DNA from 3 places in the Pseudomonas sp. NFXW11 genome. Region 2 is predicted to be linked to each of the others. Evidence: predicted binding sites of a transcription regulator. Region 2 holds the regulator's gene; each other region holds the start of a gene.

Region 1 (2,264 bases), on a different contig from region 2:
TGGCCCGGGGCACCAGCAGGGTGCGCCCGGCACTCCGAGCGGCCAGGGCCGCCGGCAGTACGCCGCGCACTGCCCGCACCGCGCCGGACAGGGCCAGCTCACCCAGGCATTCGATGTTGTCCAGGGCCAGGGTTGGCACCTGCGTGCTGGCGGCGAGAATGCCCAGGGCAATCGCCAGGTCGAAGCGTCCGCCGTCCTTGGGCAGGTCGGCCGGCGCCAGGTTGAGGGTGATGCGTCGCGCAGGGAAATCGAACCCCGAATTGAGAATGGCACTGCGCACCCGCTCCTTGCTTTCCTTGACCGCAGCTTCCGGCAGCCCCACCAGGGTCAGGCTCGGCAGGCCGTTGGCCAGGTGCACTTCAACGCTGACAGCCGGAGCTTGCACGCCCACTTGGGCACGGCTGTGGATGATTGCCAGGGACATGGAGCGTTCTTCCTTGAGACAGCGGGAACCGCATCCGGCGGTGCTGCAAGGATAGGTGAGGCTGTTGCTGGAGGCGGGGGGGAATACCCACAGGATATGTCGCGGTGCTTTAGCCTTCGCCGGCTCCTGCGGGGCAGGCTGGCCGGCGAATCAGCGATTCAGATCACTCTGCCGCTGGGTTGAGTCGGGCTTCCAGTTCCGCCACCTTGGCTTCCAGGCTTTCCAGGCGTGCCCGAGTGCGGGCCAGGACCACCATCTGGCTGTCGAATTCTTCCCGGCTGACCAGGTCCAGCTTGCTGAAGCCGCTTTGCAGCAGGGCCTTGAACTGGCTTTCGATTTCACTGCGGGGCAGGGGCGAGTCGCCGCTGAGCAAACGCGAGGCGTGGCCGCTCAGGGCATCGAGAAGGTCTTTGGGCGCGAGCATGGAAGTGTCCTGAATGGCAATTGGGCGGCAGTGTATCACGCATGTTCCAAGGGGCTTGGCGCTGCCCGGGGTGCACGTTTTTTGCGCATCGGCCCGGGCGGTGGCGCACCGTTATTGTGCGTATCCACGGTGCTGGTTTGTGGCTTGCCCAGGCGACCCTGGGCAAGGGCTTGAAAACACGGATTTTTCTCGAGCTGGCAAGCTTTCTGCTTAGACCCTGGTGACCCATGCACTGATGCAGTCGCTGTAACGAACGCAGTGCGGCAGGCGGAGCGGGAAGTATTTCGTCAGGAGCGGTTAGCTGGCGTCGGCCCCGGTTGAGGACGGTCGACGATGCGTTACAAAGCCAGGCACTGCGCTTAGACTTGAGCCGGGTTTGTTTTCCTGGGGCAAGTCCACCAATTCGGGAGAGAGTTTCATGAAGCTAGTCACTGCCATCATCAAGCCGTTCAAGTTGGACGACGTGCGCGAGTCGCTGTCCGAGATCGGCGTGCAGGGCATTACCGTTACTGAGGTCAAAGGCTTCGGCCGGCAGAAGGGCCACACCGAGCTGTATCGCGGTGCGGAGTACGTAGTCGACTTCCTGCCCAAGGTGAAGATCGATGTCGCCATTGACGACAAGGATCTTGACCGGGTTATCGAGGCGATAACCAAGGCCGCCAACACCGGCAAGATCGGTGACGGCAAGATCTTCGTGGTCAATCTGGAACAGGCTATTCGCATCCGTACCGGCGAAACCGATACCGACGCAATCTAAGCCGCCAAACCCAACGCCCCAGGAGAAAACAACTATGACTCTGCGTAAATTCGCAGGGCTTGGCGCCCTGCTGTCCCTAATAATGCCTGGCCTGGCCTTGGCGGCAGATCCAGTGCCCCCGCCCGTGCTCAATTCCGGCGACACCGCCTGGATGCTGACCTCCACCGCCCTGGTGCTGTTCATGACCATTCCCGGGCTGGCGTTGTTCTACGGCGGCATGGTGCGCTCGAAAAACATTCTTTCGGTGATGATGCAGTGCTTCGCCATTACTGGCCTGGTCACTGTCTTGTGGTTCATCTATGGCTACAGCATGGCGTTCGATACCACGGGTATGGAAGCGGGCGTGGTCAATCTCAATTCTTTCGTGGGCGGTTTCTCCAAGGCCTTCCTGGCGGGCATTACCCCGGCCAGCCTGACCGGCCCGACGGCGCTGTTCCCTGAGGCGGTGTTCGTCACCTTCCAGATGACCTTCGCCATCATCACTCCGGCGCTGATCGTCGGTGCCTTTGCCGAGCGGATGAAGTTCTCGGCGATGCTGGTGTTCATGGGCGTGTGGTTCACCCTGGTCTACGCACCGATCGCGCACATGGTCTGGAGCGGCCCGGGCTCCCTGCTGGGCGACTGGGGTGTGCTGGATTTTGCCGGCGGCACCGTGGTCC
Region 2 (2,264 bases):
CCAAGGGCATCGGGGTGTTGATCACCGACCACAACGTCCGGGAAACCCTGGACATCTGCGAGACCGCCTATATCGTCAACGACGGGCAACTGATCGCCGAGGGCGACTCCGAAACCATCCTGGCCAATGAACTGGTCAAGGAAGTCTATCTGGGCCATGAGTTCCGCCTGTAACGCCTGAGGTGTTGGGCTGCACGCCAGGGCGCAGGAACAGTAAAACCCCACAAAGTTTATTGTTACAGCGCTCTAGGCAAACACTTCAGTTTCAGGCATATAATTTGCTTATGTTTGGCGCTCCGGCGCCCTGTAGTGGATGGCGCATGTGCGCCGGCAAATAAGGTGTTAAGCCCCTGCCATGAAACCATCGCTAGTCCTCAGAATGGGCCAGCAGCTGACGATGACACCGCAGCTGCAACAGGCCATCCGCCTGCTCCAATTGTCGACCCTGGACCTGCAACAGGAAATCCAGGAAGCCCTGGAGTCCAACCCGATGCTCGAACGCCAGGAAGAAGGCGACGACTTCGACAACAGCGACCCTTTGGCCGACAACACCGAGTCCAAGCCCAACACCGAAATCCAGGAACCCTCCTACCAGGAAACCGCCCCCACGGTGGACAACCTCGAGGACGGCGAATGGAACGAGCGCATCCCCAACGAACTGCCGGTGGACACCGCCTGGGAAGACGTCTACCAGACCAGCGCCAGCAGCCTGCCCAGCAGCGATGACGACGAGTGGGACTTCACCACCCGCACCTCCGCTGGCGAGAGCCTGCAGAGCCACCTGCTCTGGCAACTGAACCTGGCGCCCATGTCGGACACCGACCGGCTGATCGCCGTGACCCTGATCGACTGCATCAACAACCAGGGCTACCTCGACGAAACCCTCGAGGAAATCCACGAAGCCTTCGATCCGGAACTGGACATCGAGCTGGACGAGATCGAAGCCGTCCTGCACCGCATCCAGCAATTCGAACCGGCCGGCATCGGCGCCCGCAACCTGGGCGAATGCCTGCTCCTGCAATTGCGCCAGCTGCCGCCCAAGACCCCTTGGCTGGCCGAGGCCCAGCGCCTGGTCAACGACTATATCGACCTGCTGGGCAGCCGCGACTACAGCCAGCTGATGCGCCGCATGAAGCTCAAGGAAGACGAGCTGCGCCAGGTTATCGAACTGGTGCAGAGCCTCAACCCGCGCCCGGGTTCGCAGATCGAATCCAGTGAAGCGGAATACGTGGTGCCGGACGTCATCGTACGCAAGGACAACGAGCGCTGGCTGGTGGAGCTGAACCAGGAATCGGTGCCGCGCCTGCGGGTCAATGCCCAGTACGCCGGTTTCGTCCGGCGGGCCGACACCAGCGCCGACAACACCTTCATGCGCAACCAGTTGCAAGAGGCCCGCTGGTTCATCAAGAGCCTGCAGAGCCGCAACGAAACCCTGATGAAGGTCGCCACCCAGATCGTCGAACACCAGCGCGGCTTCCTCGAGTACGGCGATGAGGCAATGAAGCCCCTGGTCCTGCACGACATCGCCGAGGCGGTGGGCATGCACGAGTCGACCATTTCCCGGGTCACCACGCAGAAATACATGCATACCCCACGGGGTATTTATGAACTGAAATACTTTTTCTCCAGCCACGTCAGCACCTCGGAAGGCGGTGAATGCTCGTCCACCGCGATCCGCGCAATCATCAAGAAACTGGTGGCTGCGGAAAATCAGAAAAAGCCGTTGAGTGACAGCAAGATCGCTGGTTTACTGGAGGCACAAGGCATTCAGGTAGCCCGCCGCACCGTCGCCAAGTACCGCGAGTCCCTCGGGATCGCGCCGTCCAGCGAACGCAAGCGGTTGATGTAGGCACCGGGCTCGCCACAGCGTTTCAGGGGCAGGCAAACCAGCCTGCCGCTTTATGCACTGGCAACGAAGGAGAAGCTGTATGCAAGTCAACATCAGTGGACACCAACTCGAAGTGACCGAACCTCTGCGCGTCTATATCGGCGAGAAACTCGACCGGCTGGAGCGCCATTTCGACAAGATCACCAATGTGCAGGTCACCATGGCTGTCGAGAAGCTGAAGCAGAAAATCGAAGCCACCCTGCACATCCACGGTGGGGAGGTCGTCGCCAATGCAGAACATGACGATATGTATGCCGCAATCGACCTGCTCACGGACAAGCTTGACCGCCAACTGAAAAAGCATAAGGAAAAGCAACTCCACCTTCTCCAAGGCACGGGTCGCTAACACTCCCCTCCCATGATCCGACTTGAAAGCA
Region 3 (2,264 bases), on a different contig from region 2:
GCAAGGTATAAAAACCTTGGGAGAACTGGTTCAGCGGATTCAGAGCCAGCCACGCAGCGGATTGCGCGAGATGGTCGTAGATGCGATGACGACTAACGAGACCTTGTGGTTTCGCGACACCTACCCGTTTGAGGTGTTGAAGAACAAGGTGCTCCCCGAGGCTATCAAGGCCAGTCCCAACCAGCGTCTGCGGATCTGGTCGGCAGCATGCTCATCCGGGCAGGAACCCTATTCGTTGTCGATGGCCATCGACGAGTTCGAGCGCAGCAACATGGGTCAGTTGAAGATGGGGGTGCAGATCGTTGCCACCGACCTGTCCGGGACCATGCTGATCAACTGCAAGACCGGCGAATATGACAGCCTGGCCATAGGTCGTGGCTTGTCGGCCGAGCGTCTGCAGCGCTATTTCGACCCCAAGGGGGCGGGGCGCTGGGTGGTCAAGGCGCCGATCAAGAACCGGGTGGAGTTTCGCTCGTTCAACCTGCTGGACAGCTATGCCAGTCTCGGCAAGTTCGACATGGTGTTCTGCCGCAATGTGCTGATCTACTTCTCGGCCGAGGTCAAGAAGGACATCCTGATGCGCATTCACAGCACCCTGAAGCCGGGTGGCTACCTGTTCCTGGGGGCGTCGGAGGCGCTCAACGGCCTGCCGGATCATTATCAGATGGTGCAGTGCAGCCCGGGGATCATCTACCAGGCGAAATAGCCGGCAGTTGCCGCAATGAAAAGGGAGGCCCGCGGGCCTCTTTTTTTATGTCCGGGATTTTGTCGTGCAGGTGACGAATAGCGGCAGGGGGATTGCCGCTTTGCCGGCGCTACGCGGAAAACCATTGCCGCTTTTCTGGCATTGCCGCCCGGGTACCGTCTGGAAACCCTTGATTTACGGGGCTCGAATAGTTGGCACGCAGCTTGCTAAATCCGAGTTACGAAAAATCAGGTCACCCAAAGGTTTCCGACAATGAGCATCAGCTTCGATAAAGCGCTGGGTATTCACGAACAGGCTCTTGGCTTTCGCGCCAGGCGCGCCGAAGTGTTGGCCAACAACATCGCCAACGCCGATACCCCGAACTACAAGGCTCGGGATCTGGACTTCTCTGCCGTGCTCGCCGAGCAGAACGACAAGGTCAAGAACGGCACCTTCGCGCTGAACATGACCAACAGCCGGCATATCGAAGCCCAGGGCTTGGGCAGTGGCGGCGAGTCGCTGCAGTACCGCACGCCGATGCAACCCTCGATCGACCAGAACACCGTGGATGCCCAGCTCGAGCAATCGAACTACGCGCAGAACTCGGTGGACTTCCAGGCCAGCTTCACGCTGCTCAACAGCAAATTCAAAGGGCTGGTTGCAGCCCTGCGCGGAGAGTAATCCATGTCCCTCGCCAGTGTTTTCAATATTGCCGGTAGTGGCATGAGCGCTCAGACCACCCGTCTGAACACCGTCGCCAGTAACATCGCCAACGCCGAGAGCGTGTCGTCGAGCATCGACCAGACCTACCGCGCTCGTCATCCGGTGTTTGCCACCATGTTCCAGGGCGCCCAGACCGGCGGCAGCGATTCGCTGTTCCAGAATCAGGATGCGGCAGGCCAGGGCGTGCAGGTGCTGGGTGTGGTCGAAGACCAGAGCAACCTGGAGGCGCGTTACGAGCCAAACCATCCGGCCGCGGACGCCAAGGGTTATGTCTACTACCCCAACGTCAATGTGGTGGAAGAGATGGCCGACATGATTTCCGCCAGCCGCTCGTTCCAGACCAACGCTGAAATGATGAATACCGCCAAAACCATGATGCAGAAGGTCCTGACCCTGGGTCAGTGATAAGGGGCGAATCCTATGAGCGTTACTGATACCACCAACGCCCCATCCCTCAAGGATGTGCTGGCCAATTCGTCGAAAAAGACCGCCAACACCAGCGCCGATGGCCTGGCCGCAGCGACCAACAGCGCTACCGGCAAGCAGTCCCTGGGCAAGGATGCGTTCCTCAAGCTGCTGGTGACCCAGCTCAACAACCAGAACCCGCTGGATCCTCAGGACAACAGTGCGTTCGTTGCCCAGTTGGCGCAGTTCTCCACCCTGGAAGGGATCACCACCCTCAACAGTTCGGTGAACTCGATCACGGGCAACTACAAGTCGTCCCAGGCCCTGCAGGCATCGTCCTTGGTGGGTCGCTCGGTGATAGTCCAGAGCAGTTCCGCCCAGGTGGACACCAGCAAGAGCATGACCGGTTCGGTCACCGTGCCATCCAGCGTGAGCTCGGTCACCGTGACCA

Evidence for each region. Region 2 encodes sigma-54, which starts transcription at its own class of promoters, with help from an activator protein. Its sites were predicted from a motif close to ANTGGCATNNANNTTGCTNT; they were not measured.
Region 1: glnK (P-II family nitrogen regulator) is a predicted target of sigma-54. The motif match lies at 1,042-1,061, and genes of this name have one in related genera.
Region 3: flgB (flagellar basal body rod protein FlgB) is a predicted target of sigma-54. The motif match lies at 897-916, and genes of this name have one in related genera.

The regions. Positions count from the first base shown of each region.
Region 1 covers NZ_JAGEKI010000002.1:102,664-104,927, forward strand. The annotation lists partial or broken gene J4P02_RS03665 (YifB family Mg chelatase-like AAA ATPase) at 1-424, opposite strand, end outside; gene J4P02_RS03670 (accessory factor UbiK family protein) at 588-848, opposite strand; gene glnK (P-II family nitrogen regulator) at 1,267-1,605, shown strand; gene J4P02_RS03680 (ammonium transporter) at 1,640-2,264, shown strand, end outside.
Region 2 covers NZ_JAGEKI010000013.1:44,844-47,107, reverse strand. The annotation lists gene lptB (LPS export ABC transporter ATP-binding protein) at 1-173, shown strand, start outside; gene J4P02_RS19865 (RNA polymerase factor sigma-54) at 355-1,848, shown strand; gene hpf (ribosome hibernation-promoting factor, HPF/YfiA family) at 1,928-2,233, shown strand; gene ptsN (PTS IIA-like nitrogen regulatory protein PtsN) at 2,246-2,264, shown strand, end outside.
Region 3 covers NZ_JAGEKI010000008.1:507-2,770, reverse strand. The annotation lists gene cheR (protein-glutamate O-methyltransferase CheR) at 1-706, shown strand, start outside; gene flgB (flagellar basal body rod protein FlgB) at 959-1,366, shown strand; gene flgC (flagellar basal body rod protein FlgC) at 1,370-1,813, shown strand; gene flgD (flagellar hook assembly protein FlgD) at 1,829-2,264, shown strand, end outside.